2 linked regions of the Brasilonema sennae CENA114 genome follow. Each later gene encodes a partner of the first gene's protein in a complex. Links are inferred from orthologs where the notes say so. Each region holds a gene or a part of one and is shown in the gene's direction. Other genes may lie near its edges.

Region 1 (12,336 bases):
TCTGTGATCCTTCGGGTGTGCGCAGAGCGCACGCCTTACGGCGAACGTCCTATGGCGCTCCGCCACGCCTTAGGGTGAGTAAGCGCGCTCTTGGTAGGGTCTCCAACGCCAGAATGAGGGAGACCCTCATCAAGTACTGGCTCCTGTGCAGGCGACGGGCGTTCCCGGAGGGCTATCGGGTATCTCCTGCCCAGACGCTACTTTGTAAGTGCCAAAGGGACACGCTTACGTGTTCGCTCGATTCGTGCGCTTGCGCTTACTCTTACGCAATCGCCTCTGTCGGGAGACAAGGACTGCATAGCGCTGTCTCACCAGATGCCTCTGTCGGGAAACCCTCATCAAGCACTGGTCTGACCAAATCAAACCGGATTCCTATATGAGCCTATTCCTTTAGGTAGATTTTTAGTATTCTTGGCTCAGAAATAGCTAAAAAAGGGATTAATGAACTTAAAAACGAAGACTGACGTAAGTATAAGCGTTGTAACTCCTATTTTTTGTAGATAACATAAAGAATAGTTCTTTAAAAGCTTCTCTCACCGCGTTTAGCGTCAGTTTTTTTATGGACATTCAGTTAATCAACATCGGCTTTGGCAACATCGTGTCTGCCAACCGAGTAGTTGCCATTGTCAGTCCAGAGTCTGCCCCGATTAAGCGGATCATCACTGATGCGCGTGATCGCGGTCAACTGATCGACGCAACTTACGGTCGTCGTACTAGGGCTGTTATCATCACTGATTCCAGTCACGTTATTCTTTCGGCGATTCAACCGGAAACGGTAGCGAATCGCTTTGTGATCACACGTGATCACCATCAAGCTGTAGATAATTGAGCAAAGGTTAAATCTATAGTCCCACGCCTATTTGCGCCATACCAGCAGTACCATGTGAATAACAGTGGTTTTATGTCACCTAGGCTACAAAATTTCGTTAGTCAGGAGTCGTCAGACTCATGGCCAATGAATAGTATCTACTAATTAATTCACAGGTTAAACGGATGATGCAAGTTATCAGCACTAAAAGTGGTGCTACTACTAAAGAATGCCCGCCAACAGGCAAGCTAATTATCTTGACTGGTCCAAGTGGAGTTGGCAAAGGCACTTTAATGCGATCGCTCTTACAGCGTCATCCCCAACTGCATTATTCTGTATCGGTGACGACTCGTTCTCCTCGTCCAGGGGAAACGAACGGCAAAGATTATTATTTTGTCAGCCGTAGAGAGTTTGAAGAATTGGTTGCTGCTGGCGAATTATTGGAGTGGGCAGAATTTGCTGGTAATTATTACGGCACTCCGCGAGAAGCCGTAATGAACCAAATTCGCTCTGGCAAAAGGGTTGTGCTAGAAATTGAGCTAAAAGGAGCACGACAAATTCACACTTGTTATCCTAGCGCCCTGAGTATTTTCATTTTGCCGCCTTCTATGAGTGAATTAGAAAAACGAATACGTGGTCGGGCACAGGATTCAGATGAGGCGATCGCCCGTCGTCTGCGCTGTGCTCAAGAAGAAATAAATGCTGCTGATGAGTTTGATATTCAAATTGTTAATGACGATTTTGAAAGCGCTCTCAATTCCATAGAAGCAGCCATACTGAGTTAACACTCGTTGGTAAAACCCTCCTATGACCCTCGCTGAGCGCCAGAGGCGCACGCCAAGGGCGAACGCTCAAATTCAAAATTCAAAATTCAAAAATAATCAAGAAATTTTGAATTGAAAATTTTTAAATTCTTTGAATTTTGGAATGACATTTGAATTTGAGCAAGGGTTTCAAGCCCCTTAATTTTATGAATAGAGGTATAAAAAATGCGCAGCAACATGACTCAATGCCCCGGATTTATGAGCCAGTGCATTGGGGAGCCAGTGCATTGGGGAGCCAGTGCCCTTCGGGTATCTCCTGCCCAGACGCTACGCGTAAGTCCCAAAGGGACACGCTTACGCGTTCGCTCTTAGCGTGCGCTTGCGCTTACGCCCTTGGCGTGCGCTTGCGCTTACGCAGTCGCCTAGAGGTATCTGGCGTTCGGGTTCCCCGACTTGTAGACGCCCGGAGGGCGGCTTCCCGATAGCCGTAAGGCGTGGCGTCAGCCATAGGGTAGCACCTGGCGTCCGTAGAGTTCTTAATTTTGAACTTTGAATTTTGAATTTTGAATTCCCCCGTTCGCGTAGCGTGCCCGAAGGGCTTAGGGGGTTGACGCTGTTGGAGGTAAAGTCACAACTAAAGGACGCAAGAAAAAGTTACGTAAACCTTTTCCTTGCGTCCTTTATCTTTTGTAATCTGTCTGGCGGCTTTTTGATAGAGGTATTATGACCTCATGCCTCAGAACACTTATTAGCCAAACAAACCTTGAATCAGACTGAGATTACTAGTTAAAAAGTAAGCGACTACTGCACCACCAATACCACCGATTAAGAAAGCACTGGCAAAGCCATTCCAACCTTCACCAGATTTAAAAGCATTTGGAGGATTGGGTGCAGTCACAGTCACGCTTGGTTCAGGGGGATTGCTAGCTGCATATAGAGATATGACTCCAGTCATAAGGACTACGAAGCCCAAGGTTGACAGTAATCCCGCTAAGTTGGCATTAGGCGTATCGCGCAGGGGACCGAGTTTGGCGAATGGACCAAAAACCCAGTAACCATGAGCCATCCCAACTTCTAGTCCTCTCCTGAAAGGAGTTAGCCCTGGACGATAGGCGGGCAAATTACTGATGAACCACTTGATTAAGGGAGAAGAATTAACCGGTGTTTCCAAGTTGCCCCGTTGTGGATCGCGCCATTCAGGGAAAACAACTTCGCGATTTCTAGGATCGCTGGCAAGATTTTTTGACGCATCTACTGCTTGCATATGTTCTGTGTGCCTCTCAATAAAGTATTGGCAGTTTTCTCCGTAATTTACGGCATGGGATGGAAAAGTAAATCAGGGAAAAACCGATTAAATTCAATCAAAATGCCAGCAGTGATGAACAACCATATGGTAGTGATCACTGGTGCTGTGGAAAGAAACTTCACAAAATGATTTTGGTTCATGAATCTATACTCCAAAATGTGTGAATGAGTGATGTTGAATTAACGCGGCGAAATAGGAACTTCTTCATCTTTGGCTGTGAGTTGACCAGACAGTAGTTGTTGTACTGCTGCTGCTGGCCAAGCAAAGCCTGATGCCATAATTGGAAGCGCTAGAGCAACATCAATCTGAATTTCTTTTTGTTCAACATCGCCCCCTTGTTTTTTAATGACCTGTAGGTAGGTACGACCTACCCAGCCAATCCAACCAGCGATGTAAAGAAAAAGAATGCTAGGAATCAGAAAGTCACCAGCGCGATCTAAGCGACCATCTACTATGAGATGAGGTAAACCTTCTGGTCCGCACAGCGCTTGAGAATAGCGCTCAAACCGCTTTTTCCCAGATTCGGGGTCAGCTGTTGTATTCCGGGCAGATGCTGCTCTCTCCTGAAAGCTTGGAGATTCAGCACATGGTACAAGATTCTCCCCAAGCGCTAAAGCTGGTGGGGAAAAGTTGAACCAAACACAAATAGCTAGAACTAAAGCAAACAAGCGACGCATGGAATTGTTTCCTTTTATTACGAAACAAAAAGTTTTTTGTACAAAACGAAGCGGCTTGTACAATCTTGATTTGTAGAACTAGGATGTCATGATACTCTTGCGCGTGAACCGAGTAAAGTTGAAGTAAATAAAAGTTAAAGCTTCTCAAACCAGTTCTTATGAAGTTCTGAGTTCACAAGTCAGTTATAAGTAAAATTTTTCTATAATTTTACTCACAACCGGGCACTCAGTAACCTGCTGCCTTTTGTGCAAGAGAAACACCTGTAGCTGAATAGCTCCTTTGTACTTACCATGTTATTGTAGCAATGGCAACTGTTTTAGCAATAGAAACGAGCTGTGATGAAACTGCCGTGGCAATTGTAAATAATCGTCAAGTTTGTAGTAGTATTATTGCTTCGCAAATTCCAGTTCATCAGCAGTATGGTGGAGTTGTACCGGAAGTGGCGTCCCGGCAGCATCTAGAAACGATAAATGGGGCGATAGCCCTTGCCCTGGAACAAGCAGAAGTAGATTGGGGCAAAATTGATGGTATCGCCGCAACTTGTGCTCCTGGGTTGGTTGGGGCGTTATTGGTCGGGTTAACTGCCGCCAAAACCTTAGCAATGGTACATAACAAGCCATTTTTGGGTGTTCATCATCTCGAAGGTCACATTTATGCAACTTATTTAAGTGAGCCAACCTTAGAGCCTCCTTTTCTTAGCTTACTAGTTTCTGGTGGTCATACAAGCTTGATTCACGTCAAAGATTGTGGTGTGTATGAAACCCTAGGAGAAACTCGTGATGATGCTGCGGGTGAAGCGTTTGATAAAGTAGCACGTTTGTTACATTTGGGATATCCTGGCGGACCCGTAATTGACAAGCTAGCAAAGCAGGGAAATCCGCAAGCTTTTACATTACCAGAGGGGAAAATTTCTCTACCAGAAGGTGGATATCATCGGTATGATGCGAGTTTTAGTGGGTTAAAAACAGCAGTGTTGCGGTTGGTACAGCAATTTGAGAAAGATGGACAGTCTTTACCAACAAAAGATGTGGCGGCTAGTTTTCAGGAAACTGTAGCACGCTCCCTCACCAAAAGGGCAATAACTTGTGCTACAGATTATGGTCTTTCCACCATTGCTGTTGGTGGAGGCGTAGCAGCCAACAGTGGGTTAAGACAACATTTACAACAAGCAGCACAAACTCATAACCTACGCGTGCTATTCCCTCCCCTAAAATTTTGTACTGATAATGCCGCTATGATTGGTTGTACTGCTGCTGACCACCTCAACAGAGGTCATACTTCGCCTCTGACCTTAGGCGTTCACTCTAGGTTAGCGCTGAGCCAAGTTATGGAGTTGTATCAAATTGGTACAGATAATCTTTAACTTGACCGAGACAATTTTAGATTTTAGATTTTGGATTCCCGAATTTTGGATTTTAGATTTTAAATTTTAGATTAGAAGATTGAGTTGAGCCGTGGGACTAGAGGCTTAAATTCTTCCAGATCTTGGTTTTCAATTCTTTAAATCGGCTTTTCTTTAATTGACGGATTTTGGATTAAAATCTAGATTCTAAAAAAGGGTTTCAAGCCGACGCAAAGTCAGCGGCAGCTTATCTCCTCCAAAGACGCTACGCGAACGGGTAAGAAGCAACAACCCGAAAGCTGCCTTGTCAATCTAAAATTTCAAATCCAAAATCCAAAATTCAGTGACTCTATTAACAATTGACGACTGACGATTGATTCTTGACAACAGAGCGAATATGAGTAGCAACTGCATCCGGCTGTTCCAACATTGCTAAGTGTCCGCAGTCAGGAATTTCGATCACATTGTCACCACAGTAAGAAAAAAGAGGGTGAAAGCTAGCTAAATGACGGACATACTTAGGTTCCATAACCTTGTCTTCCGCACCAGCTAAAAAATAAATTGGTTGCTTAAGTTGAGCAACCAACTGTGGCAAACAGTTAATTTCTTCCTCTGTTGTAGAATCTAGCAACGCTCCCAAAGCAGCTTCTGGGTCGGCAACAACAAAATCAATCACTCGCTGCCGTGCCCAATTACGCTCCAAAGGACGTGCTACACTCGCTCTAGTAAACAGTAAATCAATCAGGGGCAATTGCCCAAGCCATTTAGGGCGAACTTGTAAAAACCGCTGACCGGCTGAACGAAACTGCTCAAAAGCTTCCTTGAGGTAAATCCCACCACCAGAGTTAATACAAATAACTCCTTTGACACATTCCGGCATATGGGCAGCACCCCAAAGGGCGATCGTGCCTCCCAAAGAATGACCAATCAACCAAGCACTCTTGACATTTAACTGTTTGAGAATATCTGCTAAATCTTGAGTGTAGGCAGCTGGAGTATACACAGAATCAAAGGAATCAACAACTGCACGACTAGATTTAGTACTTTGGCTGAAATAATTTTGTTCTTGACTAAAATCAGTTTTTAATTTCTGTTGCGACTCCCCAAAACCTCTTAAATCATAAGACAGACACTGAAAATCATCTGACAACCGAGAAATTACAGGTTGCCAGTATCCACGGCTATTGAGCCATCCGTGGATAAAAACTAAAGTGTCGGGGTAGTTCGTAGGAGCTGTGAGTTCGTATGCGTGTGGAACGCCCAAGATTTCGATGGTTGCCATATTTCTATCGTACCCCGTTCAGTTCGGGAGTTGGCAAGATAAGGAGATTGGAAAATGGAGGCACATGAATTCTGGTGTCATACACAATAATGTTTCCGTTTTAGCTAATTTCTTCTTAGCTCCACAACAAAATGCTAAAGTTGAAAAAGACTAGTGTAAGATGCACCCTTGATGACTACTGTCATCGGAAAATTCCGCCAACAGACAAAACAACTGTATGTGTTGCGGAATACAACGTAGATAGTTGAATCACAAGTGAATCAGCACTCTTATCTGTCAAAACCACCTCGTATATACTACCTGAACCACGTTGGCATGGGTTTTTGGAAAACTTGGTTTAGTACATCAGAAGCTAACTCAACAACTAGGACAACACCCTCAGAAGAGTATGCAGTTGAAACTGTAGGTAACTCAGACTTGAATGGTGTTGGCGAAGTTCATCAGCAGGAAACTCGCATAGTTTTTAGTACGGAGCGAGATCTCGACCTGTATGAACTAGAGGAACTATGCGATTCCGTCGGTTGGTCGCGTCGTCCTTTACGAAAGGTAAAAAAAGCTATAGAGCATAGTTTTCTTGTCGCTTCTATGTGGCAAGTGCGAGGAAACAAAAGGCGACTTATTGGTTTTGCCCGTGCGACGTCAGATCATGCCTTTAATGCCACAATTTGGGATGTGGTAGTTCACCCAGACTTTCAAGCAAAAGGACTGGGAAAGGCACTTATGAAATATGTACTCAAAAAACTCAGGAGCGAAGAAATTAGTAATGTGACTCTATTTGCTGACCCCCATGTCTTAGATTTTTATCGGGGTTTGGGGTTTATGTCCGATCCAGAAGGCATCAAAGGTATGTTTTGGTACCCTCATTAATTTTTAACAGAGACATTACTGTTATAAGTCTATGTATAGGGAACGCAACAGTTTACAAAAAGCAAAAAAGCATGGTATGATGTGGGTGAACATTTGGCAACATAATCAAGTAAAATCTAAAAAAAGCTATTGATTGTCGCCAAAAAGCAACAACTAAGTTAGAATAACAAATTAATCGGGATGTAGCGCAGCTTGGTAGCGCGCCTGCTTTGGGAGCAGGATGCCGCAGGTTCAAATCCTGTCATCCCGATCTTATAGATGAATAGTAAACCCTAGATCAGAATACAGGTCTAGGGTTTATTTATATAGTGCAACCAATTAGCGCAAGCAAACACGATATCAGTTCAAATTCTGTTATCTTAGGTTGAGCGTGCAAATGACTCAAGCATACATAAATGACTTACATTATTTTTTGGATATACCATCAAAAAATTAAATCAAAAAGTCAAAACTGGATTGTGCTACAACTATTTGTTTGATTTGTCAGACAATGTACACTGAAATTGCATATTTTCCCGGAAGCAATAGTCATGTTGCTTTGCTATTTCTTATTTTCTATTAGCCAAAATAAATTCCAAGCATTGAATAAACCCACAAGAAAGGAAATCTGTAAAGCTTGAGACATTTTGCGGCAAATCTAGAAGGAACGATCTTATATTTCTTGTCGTCAACCATAGCTGAAAAAGCCAATAGAATGGCAGAAGACACCCTTGAAGTAAAAAGCACATTTTTCGCCTTTGTTAATTACAGCAATCATCTACCGTTCGAGCGCAATTGTTTAGTAGGGCGAAATTGAAATACCGAAAACAGCACAGTTAATGAGCAAAGAAGGTAATATATCTAGAACTGGTTAATACTGTGCAAATCCAACTATATTGTCAGACTTGATTTTAGAGAAATTGATGCGAGGAGTAGTTATGAATTTATTAGTTCGCTGGGGCACAACATTGACTTTAGTTGGGAGTACTCTGCTAACAACTGTTTTTAGCGGAAATCTTCCAGTAATCGCATTGACAGAACAACAAATTAAAGAAAAATTAGATCCAGTACCAGTCTTTTTGATTACTAACAACCAGGGTGTGCCTCTCACTCGTACAGTGCCTAACAATGCCGCAAATGCGCAAAACGCTCAAAATAAACAAGCTACGGTGACAGACGTTTTTATGAGTGGGCAGGAAGCTCAGGCTTTTATTAACGAACTGCGGAATGTCAAAGGTAAAGATCCAAAAATGGCAGATATGTTAAAAAGCCTGCAAGTGACGCCAGTACCTTTGGGGATGATTTATCAGAAACTTCAAGAAAATGCCAAGAAACCAAACAACCTAGTGTTTGCTTTTAATCCTGGAAAACAAGATCTAGAAGGAGCAGTAACATTGCTGCGCCAAAGCGGTAAAGAAGTTAAGCAGTTCCCAAGTGTGCCTGTTTTTATTGTTAGATCTCCAGATAAAGGATATGTATCCGTCAAACGGAAGACTGACAATAAGGAAGTTATTCCTTTGTTCTTGAGTCAAAAAGACGCCCAAAATTTATTAAGCCAGGTCAAGCAACAAGTTCCCAAGGCTGATATTCAGGTTGTGGACATAGAGGGAGTCATAAAAACTTTGAAAGAGAAAAATGACACTTGGCTCAGCCAAGTCGCCATAGTACCATCTACCGAGAGCATGCAGTATGTCGTTAGCAAGCGAGGTGGTGGTGCAAGTCAAAACCCCCCTGCCAAAAAGAAATAAACTTATGCCTGATAGTATAAAGGCATGGCAGATAAGCAGTTATCAGTAACTGGTTTACAACTTTGGCAGTGGCGTAACGTGGCGATTCAAGCTGCCAACGCCACTGCTATTTTACCTACTGAAGTCGATTGGTTACTACAAGAAGTCGCTGGATTAGACCGCTTGGCATTACGCTTGGAATCATACAAAAACCAGGCTGAGATTCCTTTGAAATTATCTTTAGAGGATTTAGACAAACTCTGGCAGCAGCGCTTAAATGAACACTTGCCAGTACAATATGTTGCAGGAGCAACTCCTTGGCGAAAGTATAAAATCGCTGTGTCAAAAGCGGTTTTGATTCCCAGACCAGAAACAGAGTACTTGATAGATTTAGCTGTCGCTGCTGCTAGAAACAGTAAGGTGACACCGTCTTTAGAGCAAGGACACTGGGCTGATTTGGGAACTGGTAGTGGGGCGATCGCCATTGGATTAGCAGACGTTTTCACCACAGCAATCATTCACGCTGTTGACTACAGTCATGAGGCGCTAGTGGTTGCAAAGGCAAACGCTCAAAATTTAGGTTTTGGGGAGCGTATTCAATTTTACCAAGGTTCTTGGTGGCAACCTTTAGCATCGCTTAAAGGTCAATTCAGCGGAATGATATCTAACCCGCCCTATATTCCCACTAACATCATACCTACCCTACAGCTTGAAGTTGTTAAGCATGAACCACATTTAGCTTTAGACGGTGGCATAGATGGTTTAGATTGCATCCGCCATTTGGTAGAAATTTCTTCCACCTATTTACGCTCTGGTGGGGTTTGGTTGATTGAGATGATGAAAGGACAGGCAGATGCTGTGGGAGAAATGTTGCACAATCAAGGGAGTTACTGTAACATTCAGATTCATAAAGATTTAGCTGGCATTGAGCGCTTTGCTCTGGCATATAGAAAGAGCTAACATCACAAACAAAGAACTCAGAACTCACGACACTAAACAGTGAATCGATCACTGTCCACTGTCGTGAGTGCTCACTAAATTCTGAGTTCTGGGTTCGCAATTCTGAGTTTTGTTCATGCAAGTTTCTTTAGACACCCTTATCTTAGGCGCACGTGCTGGTAAATTGGTGAGCTTTCCTACAGATACTGTTCCGGCATTGGCAGCAATACCCGAACAAGGAGAGTTAATTTACGCAGCTAAGCAGCGCAGTCGAGATAAACCCTTAATCTTAATGGCAGCGACTGCTGAAGAAATCTGGTCTTTCACCACGGGTAGTGACCAAGAGTATGAAATTTGGCACGGACTTGCCAAGAAATATTGGCCAGGAACACTGACTTTGGTGTTACCTGCCTCCAAGCGAGTACCACAAGAAATAATTTCTATTTCTGATGGAGATTGCGATCCTCACAAGGATAAGCTTACTCCTGACAGGACAATTGGAATTCGAGTGCCTAATTGTAGAATTGCCCAGACTATCTTGGCGCAAACAGGTCCTCTTGTAACCACCAGCGCCAATTTATCAGGTCAACCTCCTTTACAAACAATGGCAGAAATTTCGGCACAGTTTCCTGATGTTTTGACTTTGGCGGCGACAGAATTAAAAGACGAGGTACACGGAGATGGTGTTCCTTCGACTGTTGTGAAATGGACTGGAAACAATTGGCAAGTTTTACGACAAGGTGCTACGAAGATAGAAATCTTTAGTTGAACCCGACACCCCTACACCCTGAATTTTGCTCAATCAAACAGCCTTAACTGTTCCTTTGCTAGGAATTAACGTCTGACTGGTAAATTAAACTCGGGCTTTGCAACAGTTGATACCTTGAAGCAGCAGGAAAATTTGATCGTCTGGTGTTCTTTGAATTAACGTGAGTTCGACGGGTTGATTTAGGCACAAAAAAGGCGCTCGCTGTAAAAGAGTGTGATATCGACGATTGAAATATTGGTTTAGTGGTTTGTTAATTCTTACCCTGGATGCTTTGGATCATCTGTTCCTCTGCCTTGATTTGTGAGTTACTCAGGGGAAAAAGATGTTAGATTACCAGAATTTTGAGCGGTTTTTGTACAGCCGAGTCAAGCGACGGAACTTAATTATTGGGGCTGGGGCATTGACTGGTTTGGCGATCGCCAGCCAATTCAATCAACGAGCCATCGCCCAAGTTCCATTTCCCAGTTATCCCTTCACGCTTGGTGTAGCGTCAGGTGAACCCTATCCTAATAGCGTGGTGCTTTGGACTCGTCTGGCTCCCAATCCTTTACAAGGCGGTGGAATGCCATCTGTGAATGTGCCAATTCGTTGGGAAGTCGCAACTGATCCCAACATGAAAAATATAGTAGCAAAAGGCACTGAGATTGCCATCCCAGAATTAGCTCACTCAGTCAGAGTGGTTGTAAATAAGCTCAAACCCAATACATGGTACTGGTATCGCTTTACCTCAGGTACAGAAGAAAGTCCAATTGGTCGCACTCGTACAGCACCTCAACCAGGTAGCGATTTAAGTAAATTTGCCTTTGCATTTGTTTCCTGTCAGCACTATGAGCAAGGGTACTTCACAGCATACAAATATTTGGCGCAGGAAGACCTAAGCCTAATAGTGCATACGGGTGACTACATCTATGAGGGAGGAATCACACCAGATCGTCCTAGACAACACAATGGTCCGGAAATTTTCACTCTAGATGATTATCGTAACCGTCACGCCCTTTACAAAACTGATTCAAATTTGCAAGCAACTCATGCAGCATTTCCCTGGATTGTGACTTGGGATGACCACGAGGTGGAAAACAACTACGCTAATGCTACCTCAGAAGTCGATAATGAACCGGATCAAGACCCCCAAGTCTTCCTACAACGTCGGGCGGCTGCTTATCAAGCTTACTACGAGCATATGCCACTACGACCCTTCTCAAAACCAGAAGGACCAGATATGCAAATTTTCCGTCGGCTTTCCTTCGGAAATTTGGCGACTTTCCATGTGCTAGATACCCGTCAATATCGCACAGACCAACCCTGTGGAGATGGTACCAAGGAACGTTGCCCAGAAAATTTTGATCCTAATGCAACGATTACTGGTAAACGTCAAGAAGAATGGCTATACAAAGGTTTAGATCGCTCTACGGCTCGTTGGAATGTTCTAGCACAGCAGGTTATCGTTGCTCAAAGAGACTTCACGCCTGGGGAAGGCGCAACCTTCAGTATGGATAAGTGGGATGGATATTTGGCTTCGCGCGATCGCCTAATGAGTTTCCTAGAACAGCGCAAACCTTCCAATCCTGTTGTCTTGACAGGCGATGTACATTCCAACTGGGCAATGGATCTCAAAGCTGACTTTAATAAACCAGAATCCGCTACGGTTGGCAGTGAATTTGTTTGTACCTCAATTACTTCTGGTGGAGATGGGGCAGACTCAAGTCCTACAGTTGAAGCGTATTTGCCAGATAACCCCCACATTAAATTTTATAACGGTCAACGGGGATATGTTCGCTGTGTGATAACTCCAGAAACCTGGCAAACTGATTTTTTAGTTTTATCAAACGTGACAACCCAATCTGGCACAATCAGTAAGCGTGCTTCATTTGTAGT
Region 2 (12,309 bases), 2.0 Mb from region 1 along the record:
GCAGCAATTGAAAATGAACAAATCAAACGCGCTAGTCTGGGATGAAATGTTCAAAAAATGAGTCGGCTGTTCACACAAGACCCTTAGTGATCCGGTAGGCTAAGCTTAGGATGCGCCTCTGGGGCTTAAGTAGTTTGGCAGGCTCATTTTTCTCAATTTCATGACTGGTCTTAAAATTTAGTAGGATATAAAATCCGGTAGCATTTGAATGATTAAAAAACCGCTCCAGACGCAGAGGACGCTGAGGATCCAGCGCGAATGACGGGTTTCCCGACAGAGGTGACTGGCGTGGAGAGGAAGGAGAAGTAATTCCGATACAAGCGGATTTGATATGACATATTAGAAATCTAAAATTGACTGATCAATTTTTCAAGCGCATAAAACACCATGATTTGGGATATTCTGTAAGTAAACATTACATTTTAATTAAAAATGTTAAGACTAATTACAGATTTTGATGGTCCTATTATTGACGTTTCTGAGCGCTACTACCGTGTTTACCAATTTTGCTTGGAGGAAATCCAACGTCCAAACCAACAGGTACAACAATTAGGAAAAGCAGAATTCTGGCAGTTGAAGCGATCGCGCGTTTCTGAAACAAAAATTGGTATGATTTCTGGTTTAGATGAAGCGCAGGCAGAAGAATTTTCTCAGTTGCGGCGAAAAACTGTGCACACAGAACCTTACTTTCATTATGACAGCTTAGCTCCTGGCGCTGTAGAAGCTTTATTAAAAATAGAACAGGCAGGAATTGATTTAGCAGTTATGACAATGCGTCGATTTCGGGAATTAGATTATGCCTTTAACCAACACGATTTAAGGAGATTTTTCCCAGAAAATCGTTGTTACTGCCTAAGTAACGACTATGTCAAAACCCGTGACATTGATGATAAACCTTTGTTGATGGAACGGGCAATACAAGAACTCCCCCCTGCCACGGATATCTGGATGGTGGGGGATACAGAAGCTGATATCATTTCTGCCACAAAACACAACATTAAGATGATAGCTGTGGAGTGTGGCATTCGCGATCGCTCTCAACTACAACTTTACAAGCCAAATTTTATTGTCCAGGATCTTAGTTCTGCTGTAAATCTAGCTCTAGAAACAACCCGACAACAAACAAGCTGAACTGGAGTTGGATTAAGAAATCTGTTCTTTACGACCTATTATTCAAAAACCAATTTACCTTAAAAAGCTACTCATTAACCATAATAGGACGAATGTGACTATAGTAGAAAACTGATTTGCTGTCACATTCATAATCTGTACTTGAGGAATAAGCCATGTGGCGACCAACCCTCCTGCAAGTAAGCCTGTAGTCAGACCAACTAGCGTTAACAAAACCGCTCTAGCAAACTTTTTTTCCTTACGATTAAGAAAGTAAATACTGATACACACCCCTAGGACTAATGTTAATTGCAATACTTGATCGCTACCAGCTGGGTAAAAAACGCTAATTGCACTTAATCCAACATACCAAGCTCCAGGCAACAAAGTATCTGTTAATGTTGGCTTATCTAGAATGCGTTGCAACCACGCTGGTGACTGTTGGCGAGGAGTTTGACTTTCTTTTGGAAGCAATGGCACTAGACGCTCTGGAAATCGGATGCGTTCAGGCACTTTTATTTTGCCTTCCTGGCGCATCTTTAAGCGCTCCATTAAAATTGCGTCGTAGGCAGCTTCTATGGCTTCCAGACGTTTAGCATCGCCACTGTGTTGCTCCAATAGATGATTGCGAACATCTTGAATTTCATCAAAGCTCGCATCTTCTGATAGCCCAAGTTTTTCGTATGGATTGTGATCGTCACTCATGGGAGTTTATTACTTTAGCCTAAGTCAGCGGCAATGTTTTGCTAAACAAAAAATACTATATTTTTATCTTGACCTAAACATTGGTTTAGGTCAATTCGTATAGTTCACCCGGATATTAACACAGGCAAGCCACACTAGTTTGCTAATTTTAACTATAGCCACTTTAACATATAGGCATAGCTCCGTGTATCCCCTCATGTCGTTGATTAAGTAGGGCTTTACTCTAGAATTTAAGCAAAAAATACCTAAAAGCCAATTTTACGATGAAAAAATCTCTTGTATTTCAGGTTCAACAATTTACAGCACTTAAACGTGAGTTGTAAATAAGAGTCTTTTGCTTTCTCGTGCCATGAAGTCACATCTCGATTTAAAATTAAAGGGTTTTAAGATCGCACATCTGGGATAAGCTTGTGTCCGAGTTGAACCAGGTGTTGTGGCTAAGGTTAGAGGATTTGCTTTGTGGACACAAAATTGACAAAAAAGTCAAATACTGGAGCAATGGGCAGCATTACCAAAATATTTACGCCCTAATTGTGGATAATCCTGATTAAACTAGTATTTAAATAATCAGGGAAATCATACCTTGGCCTTGTAGATACATATTGTCTCCAATGCGAAAACCATTTTCTTGATGGAATTCGCGCTTTATCCTATAAATTTTTGTGCAAAGTGATGGTCATGGCTCCTGCCAAGATTCTTGTAGTTGATGACGACCCTGCGGTTCGGAACTTAATCCAACGCTTCTTAATTAGGCAAAACTATCAGGTAGAATCTGCCGAAGATGGTAAAACAGCTCTAGCGCTGTTTGAGCAATTTAACCCAGACTTGGTAATTTTAGATGTAAATTTACCGGACGTGATTGGATTTAACCTCTGCCAAGAGATGCAAAGCCGTAATGGAGTTTTTGTACTGATGTTAACAAGTCGTGCAGACGAAGCCGACAAGATTCGCGGCTTTTCTAAAGGTGCTGATGATTATCTGACCAAACCCTTTGGTCTAGGGGAATTGGAAGTAAGAGTAGCAGCCATTTTAAGGCGTCAGCGTGTTGTTACTACAGCAGAACAGAAGAGGTTAGTATTTGAAAAACTAATGATTGACCCCGTACGGCGGGAAGTTACGCTTAACACTCAACCAGTGCCTTTAACTGCTTTGGAATTTGACCTGTTGCATTTTTTAGCTAGCCATCCTGGTCGAGTTTGGCGGCGTTCTGAACTGATTCAGGAGGTTTGGGACTATGAGTACGTCGGCGATCAAAGAGTTGTAGACGTCCATATCGGTCAAATTCGTAAGAAGATTGAGATTGATGCCAGCCAACCAGCATTAATTCAAACTGTACGAGGCGTCGGATATAAGTTTGAATCTTCTTCTCAAGCTCAACAATTTGAATAATCTTTATAACCTAAAAGATTGCCAAAACTGTGGTTCACAGATATTTTACTGGCGAATCTGGTTAAAAAGTAACCTTCATACAACTCCTTTATCAGATCTAGTGCACAAGCACAAATCAGGCATTGTTTTAAGGCCTCAGTCTCTTAACTTCAAGATCTGGGGCGAAAGAAAAAACGAATTAAAGATGAAACACTCTATCCTTGAGTTTTCAGTTCTACATTAGACTTGCCTGATTTTTCGCAAAAGACAACTAAATCTGAAACCATGCTGTCAGCGCGACAGCCAATGCATCAGCTGCATCATCTGGATGAGGAATATATTCTAAATTCAATTCCCGCGCCACAGCTTGCTGAACTTCCTGTTTCTCAGCGTTACCATATCCGGTTAACGCTTGCTTAATTTGGCCAGGAGTGAACTCTACTGTTGGTAATTCATGTTGCCCTAAAACTAACATGATCACTCCCCGCGCTTGAGCAATGGAGATGGTATTTGCCATACGATAGAAGAAGAATTTCTCTATTGCTACCAGTTCAGGTTGAAATTCTTTGATCAGGGTGTGTAAATCGTCGTATAACGTACATAGCCGCTGTCCAATTTCTGTATTGGCTGGCGTATTGATAACACCAAAGTCGAGTAGGTTGAGTGAATTTTCTTGCACCCTGTCTTGATTTTTTTGGCATATAATCGCCCCAAATCCTAAACTTGCTAGTCCCGGATCTATTCCTAAAATTCGCTGTTCCATTGACTTGTTATTTTTTTGACCACAAAGCCTATTAACTCGGTATACTGGCAATTTAGACTATGTACCTTTAGTCCAATAGGATTGAAAACTGTAACAATTCCACATCCGAATTTCAACCAGGTGGTATACATTTTCTGTTAATCATTGTTAGTAATACTGCTATAAATCAGGTATGTCAATTGGTTTTCTAAGACTTGCCCTTAAAGCGCTGCAAAAGCAGTCACGCAGTCGCACTTCCTATCGAGTAAACCAGTGGTTCAAGTGGTTGTCCCCTGGACTATCAGTAAAACGATGGTTGCTCATCAGTCTTGGAGGCATGATATTAGCAAGTCTGGGATTAGCTATCTGGATTAGGCTAACGCCAATTTTTTGGGCAATTAAGTTTTTGAGGCGCATTCTGGGAGTGATCACCGATATTGTACCGTATTACATCAGCGGTCCTTTGGTGATAGTAGGCGGCTTGTTGTTGCTTCTGTGGGGACAAACTCGGACAGTAAGTTCAATTACTCAGGTACTCAGATCAGAAGGTGATGAGGATCTCATTGATGTGTTGCTGGCACATCGCCGATTGTACCGGGGACCAAAAATTGTAGTCATTGGTGGTGGTACGGGACTTTCCACATTGCTTAGAGGTCTCAAAGTTTACAGCGCCAAAATTACCGCGATTGTCACTGTGGCTGATGACGGGGGTTCTTCAGGGCGATTACGTCAGGAATTTGGCGTGCTACCACCAGGAGATATTCGTAATTGTTTAGCAGCATTAGCTGACGAAGAAAAGTTACTGACAGAACTGTTTCAGTACCGCTTTAAAGCTGGGGATGGTTTGACTGGTCACAGTTTTGGCAATTTGTTCTTGACGGCGATGAGTGACATTACTGGCGATTTAGAAAGAGGTGTCGCCGCCAGTTCTAAAGTCCTAGCAATTCGAGGACAAGTTTTGCCAGCAACCCTCAGCGATGTGCGCCTCTGGGCTGAGTTAGCCGATGGTCGCCATATAGAAGGGGAATCTAAAATTACCGAAGCGGGTGGTAGTATTGTCAAAATTGGCTGCATCCCCGCAAATCCGCCAGCTTTGCCAGCAGCTATCAAGGCAATCAAAGAAGCTAATTACATTATTATGGGTCCTGGTAGTCTTTACACCAGCGTCATTCCCAATTTGTTAGTACCAGAAATTGCTGATGCGATCGCCGCCTCGGACGCACCACGCATTTACATCTGTAATATAATGACACAGCCTGGAGAAACTCAGGGATACACTGTTGCTGATCACATTAGGGCGATTGATGCTGCTTGTGGTAGACCACTATTTAATGCCGTACTGGTACACAAAAAATCTCCTAGCGAACTCGCACTGACGCGGTATGCTCAACAAAACTCCCATCCTGTTTTCTTAGATCGAGAAGCCATAGCTCAGTTGGGACGCCGAATTGTGATAGCTAACGTGATGCATGAAGATGAAACAGGTTGCGTGCGTCATAACTCTCAACAATTAGCACGAGTGTTGTGGCGGTGGTACAGTGGAGGGCATCTAAACAATTCAAAATTCAGAATTCAAAATTCCAAATAAAAGACATTTTTAGTTGGGGATTTATAGTAGTGGCCAAACTCGTTAGCACAAGCCAGGGGTACACGCCTTTAAAGCGCGTACATTGTGAATTGATTGTTGTCCTAAGCAACAGTCTATAGCTAGAAACCTGATCTGAAACGAATTCACTGATTTAGAGTAGTTCTTAGGAACAAGCTGCACCAACAAAAATAATTTTTAATTTAGCACCTTCTACAAAGAAGCTGTAAATTGCGTGTAGGACATAGTCGTTATTTTGAATTAAGCCAAGGGGGGGGTGAGTGATGATGAGAATTTTTCTGGCAGATATAACCGCGACGCGAAAGCTTGGAATAACTCTTGCTCAATCACTAAATGCTGGTAATGTGATTTTACTAGAAGGTGATTTAGGTGCTGGCAAAACGACATTAGTACAAGGGATCGGGGAAGGCTTGGGCATTACTGATCCAATAGTCAGCCCAACTTTCACCCTGATTAACGAGTACACACAGGGACGTCTTCCCCTTTACCATCTGGATTTATACCGTTTGGAATCAAATCAAGTCCCCGCATTAAACTTAGAAACCTACTGGGAAGGCATTGAAGTTACACCAGGAATTGTCGCGATTGAGTGGGCGGAACGTATGCCCTATAAACCAGACAGCTATCTCAGTGTACGCTTGAGTTATGGAGATGAAAAAACTCGGCAAATGGAAATTACACCCCATAATTGCGTTCTTAGTGAAGAAATCGTTACTAGGCGTATGTAATCTGTACCTTTTCAGCTTTGTGTGAATCTCTCAGTCCGAAAATTGTGTGTAGATCTTTACCTGATGACTGAAATTTTTGCCATAGTTCCAAGCTTTTAATACAGACAATCAACCACACTAAACCTGCCGCATAGCCAGCTACTACATCACTGGGCCAGTGTACACCAAGATAAAGCCGACTAAAACCTATTGCAACAATTAAGACAACGGTCAAGGCCAAAATTTGTTCTCGCCATTGAGGAAATTCCTTTGCCAAAATATAGCCTACAAAGCCATAAATCACTATTGACCCCATTGCATGACCGCTAGGAAAGCTGTGATGACCTACATTAATAATCCAGTCCCACAAGTCGGGACGTGCTCTACCAAACAGCCGTTTTAGGAAAAAAGTTAAACCCATAGCACCAATTGCAGCTATGCTCAAGGTAGTTGCTTGAGTGCGACGATTATAACGCTGTAGTCCTATTCTCAATCCCAAACAAATTAACAGCAAAACGACTGGTTGGCCAAGAAAAGTGATACCAACCATAATGCGATCAAGAAGTGGCGTATGCAGCTTCTGAATTGCTAGTAAAATGCGTTCATCAAGACCATATCTATGTAGCAGTCCGGTGCATAAAACAAGAGTGCACACAGTTGTTCCTGATGTTAAAATAAGTTGACTGCCCGCTTGCTCTAATTGTTTTTTGACACGCGTTTGGGTGCTTTCTTGTTTCTGAGCACCAACTGTCAAGTTATTTAATTTTCTTTTGTTTATAGGTAATATTATTGCTTCTTCTGGCGCTATGCTTATGTAAGATGTCCTTAGAGGTAATTTTCTGCCTTGTTTTGTGTAATCCAAGACAATTTTTTCAAGAAGCCAGGCTATAGCATTTGCACTTAAATCTGAGTGGAAAAGAACAAGAACATTTCCTGTATCATGATTGGCACGCACTTGTTTAACGTCTTTCTCTTCCGATAATCGCAATTCAAGATATCTTTTGAGAGCTTCCGAACGATAAAGCCCATTTACCTTATATCTAGCTCTTCCTTTTACAGCAGTGTGTATTGCCCGAACTAAAGGATTTTGATTGAGGAAGTTATTATGATGAGTACCCATTTTTCTACTTAGCTGATTCTAGTCAAATTGTATTAAAATTTGACTGGTGGGACATTAACCGGAAATGATATCAATCTTAAACTTTTTGGGTGTCTTTAGACCGCAGAAAGTTCAAGCATAAGGCAGTGCGGTTTGTGTACCATCTCCATGAGGAGAACGCAATCGTCATCGCTTGTTAGGCAAGACAAACATGGTCAGATTTTAGTCTCTGGATCATGGTTTTAGCGCTAGAGAGTACCCGATACATAATAGTGTTAAGCGCTTGGTTGATGTTGTGTACTGTCAATTAGGTTAATCAGAGCATTAAAGATAGCTTTCATAACAGATTTTGTTGTTACTTCGGGTGGCAAAACTATCTTTGGCGCAGTTTTAACGCAGTTCGGCGGAATTCCCCATCCACCGTGCAGTGGGGATGGATAGCGGGAAAAATATGAGGTACATCCTCAAAGGATGTCCGAACATTTTTCAACGTATCCGGAATGGTTAGAACAGGCGTGGTAGCATATAAATGCCCGTAGCAATTAGAAGCTCTAGTGAGGCAGCATTGGTGACGACCAACCACTTGACACAAACGGACTACTTTGTAGGTGAACAGTGCAAACGTTGGGAAACGTAACTCAAACATAGAATTCATTTGGATTCGCTACATAACAAGACTCCGTGGTATGTCAGGAGCGAAGTCTCTAAACTGCCTGTGGAGGTATCGTTCCCGGGGATAAGAGGATGCAAATCTAATTATCGCTGGTTCACCAATGTTCGCGCAGCGTGCCCGAAGGGCTTAGCAGGAAATTTCTACAAGGCGACTTGTAGAAGCCCCATCCGCGACGCGGTGGGGAGAACGTCACTAAGATTGACCAGATGCGTACGCGCAGCATCAAGCCTCTGGCTGTTCGCATGTGCTGATCTAAAATCACACCTGGTTGATAACTAACGATTATAGATGCAGCTGTGGGGTTAACACGGACATTCGTAATCCTAATCCCGGTTGTATTGCAAAAACTGAAAACTTTTCAGTATAAGTATCAAAAGTGCTAAAAGTCGACAAGTAGTAGGCAGAAACAAACAGTCTTTCTCTTAATTCTACAGAGCAAAGCAGAATAATTTGACTAATGATTAAAAGTTAAAGCTTGACCCCGCACTTTTGTATCTACCTTGCCTTTTTCATATACAATCTGACCACCTACTATAGTTAGTACAGGCCATCCAGTTAAATTCCAGCCTTCAAAAGGACTCCAACCACATTTGGTCAATAATTCCTCGCGTAACACAGGACGATAAGTGTCCAAGTCTACAAGAACTAAATCGGCATCAAAACCAGGAGCGATCGCCCCCTTATTTGGAATACCATATGCCTTGGCTACCGCTTGTGACATCCAGTGAACAACTTGAGCTACGGTACACTGTCCTTGCATTGCAGCGGTTAACATCAAAGGTAGAGAAGTTTCTACACCAGGCATCCCAGAGGGAGCGTTTGGATACTCTTGAGCTTTCTCATCTATTGTATGAGGTGCATGATCTGTGGCAATAAAATCAATCACGCCATCACGCAAAGCTTGCCAAAGGACTTGATTATCGTGGGGCGATCGCAAAGGCGGATTCATCTGCGCCAAGGTACCAATCTTGTCATACGCAGTGGTATTAAGCAACAAATGCTGGGGTGTCACTTCTGCTGTCACCCAACTTGGTTTATCCTCACGCAACAAGTTTGCTTCTTCTGCAGTTGACATATGCAGAATATGCAAACGACGTTGATATTTTTTAGAAAGTCTTAATGCTTGCTCAGTTGCTAGTAGCGCTGCTTGATTATCTTGAATTTGGGAATGAACGGCTGGATCATGAGTTCCAGCGAATTCCTTGCGACGTTCATTAATTCTGGCTTGGTCTTCAGCATGAACAGCAATCAAACGTTCGCCTTTAGAAAATATAGCTTCCAGTGCAGCGTCTTGATCAACTAGTAATTGTCCATGCATTGAACCCATGAAAATCTTGATTCCACAAGCTGGCTTTGCCAAAAGCAAATCAGGCAAGTTGTCTGTCGTTGCCCCAATAAAAAAGCCATAATTAACCAAGCACTTTTGTGAGGCTCGTTGTAGCTTATCATCAAGAGCTTGCTGAGTAATTGTTAAAGGACGTGTATTCGGCATTTCCAAAAAGGAAGTGACTCCCCCTTTGGCACAAGCACAACTCGCGGTAAATAAGTCTTCCTTATGTTCCAGCCCTGGTTCGCGAAAATGGACTTGTGGATCAATTACTCCTGGCAACAAAGTTAACCCTTGTGCGTCAATTTCTATAGTTGGCGTTGTGGTGGAAATTTCTGGTGCAACTTCGACTACTGTGCGATGGCTTGTCAGCACATCCCCAACAACCGATTCACCATTGGGTAAAACTATTCGAGCGCGACGAATCAGCAAACTGGTAGGAGATGACATGAATCTACTGCGTTAAAAAAAGAACTGAGCGTGACAGATAACTATTTATATAGGTTAAACTTAGTTGGATTCTTTGCAGGCATTTTGTGTTTTTCGTAACAAAAACTTTATAAATTTTAATAAATAAACTCCCTCAAGATGACCACATTACCCTAACACCTAATTTGCAAAGTGTAAGATAAACAAATACAGCATCCCTGCTGAGGCAAGTGAATCACCTGCACCAAAGCCATTACTTTTGTAATTTCACAGCATATCAAGTGTCTAAAAATAACTCTAGTCACCAAGCACCCAATAATTCTTGGCTCGCAGAACTTAGTAGGACAGTGATCTTAAGCATAGTCCTAGCCTTAGGAATTCGCACATTTGTTGCCGAAGCTCGTTGGATTCCTTCTGGTTCAATGGAACCAACCTTGCATGGATCTCCAAATCAGTGGGAGGCAGATAAGATTATTGTCGATAAATTAAGTTATAAAGTCTCTAGTCCAAAACGAGGTGACATTGTAGTATTTTCTCCTACGCAAGAACTACAAAGAGAACAGTACCAAGATGCCTTTATTAAGCGTGTCATTGGCTTACCGGGAGAAAAGATTGAACTCAGGAATGGTAAAGTTTATATAAATAACAAACTTCTTTCAGAAGACAAGTATTTATCACCGACACAGCGTACAGTCGTTGATGTTTGTACATCAGGCCCGCAACCGTCTTTCCTATCCCAACCAGTCACGATACCCCCGAACTCATACTTAGTGTTAGGCGATAACCGCAATAGTAGCTATGATAGCCGTTGCTGGGGTCTTGTTCCGCGTGAGAATATTATTGGACGTGCGATCGTTCGCTTTTGGCCTCTCAGTCAAGTTGGAGGAATAGATAAGACCCCACTGTATCCATAATTACAGAAGATTTTGACAAAAGACTTTAAGTCCGTTTTTCTCTAAGGAAATTTCAATCATTACCTAACAACCTAGTAGCAAACTTTATAGCTTGTTCTGCTGTGGAAATCTTGCCCTCAATCTGCGCTACTGCAATTTCAGTAAGAAGTTTGCCAACTAGTGGCGAAGCTGGAATATTCAGTGCTAACATAATATGTCTACCACTCAATAGTGGTATGGGATAAGCGACCAGATCATCAGGGTTAAGATAGCGGGTGATTAATGGTGTAAGCGCCTCTAACGATGTTCCATCTGCTAGTGCTAAAACAACACTGGCAGAGAAAACTGATCCCGCTTCTTGGAAGAAAAAATATTGTTCTCGTAAAGACATTAGAGGCTTTTTTAATTGCGGTAAGACCGTTAAAGCGGTGCTTACCGCTTTTATTTCAGCACGGCTATAAGTTAATTCCATCAACTCTATTTCTGCTATTTTGGGTTCTGAGTTGACTAGAGTTGCAAGTTTTGCAACACCCAACCAAGTGGTTTTGACTGTATCCCGTATGTATTGATCAAGTTCTACCCCAAACTGCTGCCACATTTGGGCAAGTTGGAAAGCAACTTTGTCAAGCACTGTTAATAAACTTACACTTTCTTTTGTCGCGTATTTAAAGAAAGGGACAAGTAAATTATGTTCCCATGCTTTTGTAATCCAAAGAGTTCCTTTAGCGTTAACTAGCATATAACTTAATTCTGCCCGGACTCTTTCGGGGGCAACTATTGTTATATGTGATGCTAAAGAACGAATTTCAGCTTCGGTATTTGGCTCAATCGTAAAACCAAGTTGTGCTGCTTGCCGATATGCCCGCATTAATCGTAATGGATCGTCTACTAAATTAGCAGGTGATATCATTCGCAAAAGACGCTGTTGCAAATCTAGATAACCTTGCAGGGGATCAATGATTTCTTGAGTGTGAGGATTATATGCGATCGCATTTACTGTGAAATCTCGCCTGTGCAAGTCTGTTTCTAGGCATTCGCCCTCCTGTTGAGCAAAGTCTGCTGTAGCGTTAGGAAACACAACACGAGCAATTTGCCTTTGTGGATCTAATAAAACAAAGCCTGCTTTGTAGTGTGTCGCTATTTTGCGGGCTACTTTTACAGCGTCTGATGGGACAACAAAATCTAGATCCAGATATTCGCGAGTTTTTCCCAAAATAGCATCTCGCACAGCACCACCTACTATGTAAGCTGCTTGTGGCAAGAATTCCAAACTAAATGGCCAATTTTCTGGTGACAGCAGAGAAGGAACTGAACCGTTCATTGTAATAAAAATAAACCCAGCGACTAGTGAATAACAATGGTGCTTAAGCTAGATTATCAATAAAGGTCCCCGGAGTTGGTTCAATTATGTGTGTTTGTGTAAATTGCCACTATGTAGACACCTGTCTCACCTACCATGCGGTAGAAACTCAGCACCAACAACCCCACTTGACCGAAATACCAAATTTTGAGCCGAATGAACCTTCCATCAATGTCAATATCCGTACACAGGAAGATATGATTGAAATGGAATGGGACGTTGTAGGCTGTCTCAGTTTTAAGCGGGAAACGGGTAAGTGGTCGAAGTTGCGTCCTGGTGAGTTAGTACCA

The links.
Region 2: the proteins of tsaD (region 1) and tsaE are in contact, whole or in part, in a crystal structure (PDB 6N9A), measured with the Thermotoga maritima proteins. The link is inferred for Brasilonema sennae CENA114 from one-to-one orthologs. Residues at the interface, in WP_004082750.1 of Thermotoga maritima: Cys10, Asp11, Arg49, His50, Leu82, Gly84, Gly135, Gly136, Glu154, Thr155, Leu156, Asp157, Asp158, Ser159, Glu162, Asp165, Lys166, Arg169, Leu170, Tyr175, Lys213, Thr214, Leu217, Tyr218, Gln221, Arg222, Asn324; in WP_004082108.1 of Thermotoga maritima: Leu37, Gly38, Lys46, Lys57, Val59, Lys60, Ser61, Thr63, Phe64, Thr65, Leu66, Met67, Val69, Pro71, Tyr82, Arg83, Leu84, Asp86, Asp88, Phe89, Asp93, Ile128, Asp130, Glu131, Arg134.

The regions. Positions count from the first base shown.
Region 1 is NZ_CP030118.1:1,816,780-1,829,115, reverse strand. Bases 3,033-5,889 are described here. They hold tsaD (tRNA (adenosine(37)-N6)-threonylcarbamoyltransferase complex transferase subunit TsaD), read left to right. Parts: upstream 3,033-3,860; coding sequence 3,861-4,919; downstream 4,920-5,889. Other genes in these bases: DP114_RS07695 (alpha/beta fold hydrolase), read right to left, coding at 5,251-5,889; DP114_RS07705 (Photosystem I reaction center subunit III), read right to left, coding at 3,058-3,555. In the rest of the region: extracellular matrix/biofilm regulator RemA, read left to right, coding at 560-829; gmk (guanylate kinase), read left to right, coding at 994-1,593; DP114_RS35710 (hypothetical protein), read right to left, coding at 1,958-2,080; DP114_RS07715 (photosystem I reaction center subunit XI), read right to left, coding at 2,321-2,836; psaJ (photosystem I reaction center subunit IX), read right to left, coding at 2,884-3,018; more of DP114_RS07695, read right to left, coding at 5,890-6,180; DP114_RS07690 (GNAT family N-acetyltransferase), read left to right, coding at 6,496-7,047; DP114_RS07680 (Tic22 family protein), read left to right, coding at 7,965-8,774; prmC (peptide chain release factor N(5)-glutamine methyltransferase), read left to right, coding at 8,799-9,713; DP114_RS07670 (L-threonylcarbamoyladenylate synthase), read left to right, coding at 9,829-10,461; DP114_RS07665 (alkaline phosphatase D family protein), read left to right, coding at 10,784-12,336.
Region 2 is NZ_CP030118.1:3,836,800-3,849,108, forward strand. The notes cover bases 4,699-7,528. They hold tsaE (tRNA (adenosine(37)-N6)-threonylcarbamoyltransferase complex ATPase subunit type 1 TsaE), read left to right. Parts: upstream 4,699-5,797; coding sequence 5,798-6,259; downstream 6,260-7,528. Other genes in these bases: DP114_RS16330 (gluconeogenesis factor YvcK family protein), read left to right, coding at 4,699-5,513; DP114_RS16340 (phosphatase PAP2 family protein), read right to left, coding at 6,246-7,358. Also shown: hppD (4-hydroxyphenylpyruvate dioxygenase), read left to right, coding at 1-45; DP114_RS16305 (HAD family hydrolase), read left to right, coding at 433-1,131; DP114_RS16310 (CPP1-like family protein), read right to left, coding at 1,186-1,815; DP114_RS16315 (hypothetical protein), read left to right, coding at 2,226-2,366; DP114_RS16320 (response regulator transcription factor), read left to right, coding at 2,494-3,204; crossover junction endodeoxyribonuclease RuvC, read right to left, coding at 3,455-3,946; more of DP114_RS16330, read left to right, coding at 4,119-4,698; DP114_RS16345 (hypothetical protein), read right to left, coding at 7,711-7,992; DP114_RS16350 (dihydroorotase), read right to left, coding at 8,465-9,787; lepB (signal peptidase I), read left to right, coding at 10,048-10,680; DP114_RS16360 (tRNA nucleotidyltransferase/poly(A) polymerase family protein), read right to left, coding at 10,733-11,980; DP114_RS16365 (Ycf34 family protein), read left to right, coding at 12,067-12,309. UniProt on the Escherichia coli protein: Required for the formation of a threonylcarbamoyl group on adenosine at position 37 (t(6)A37) in tRNAs that read codons beginning with adenine.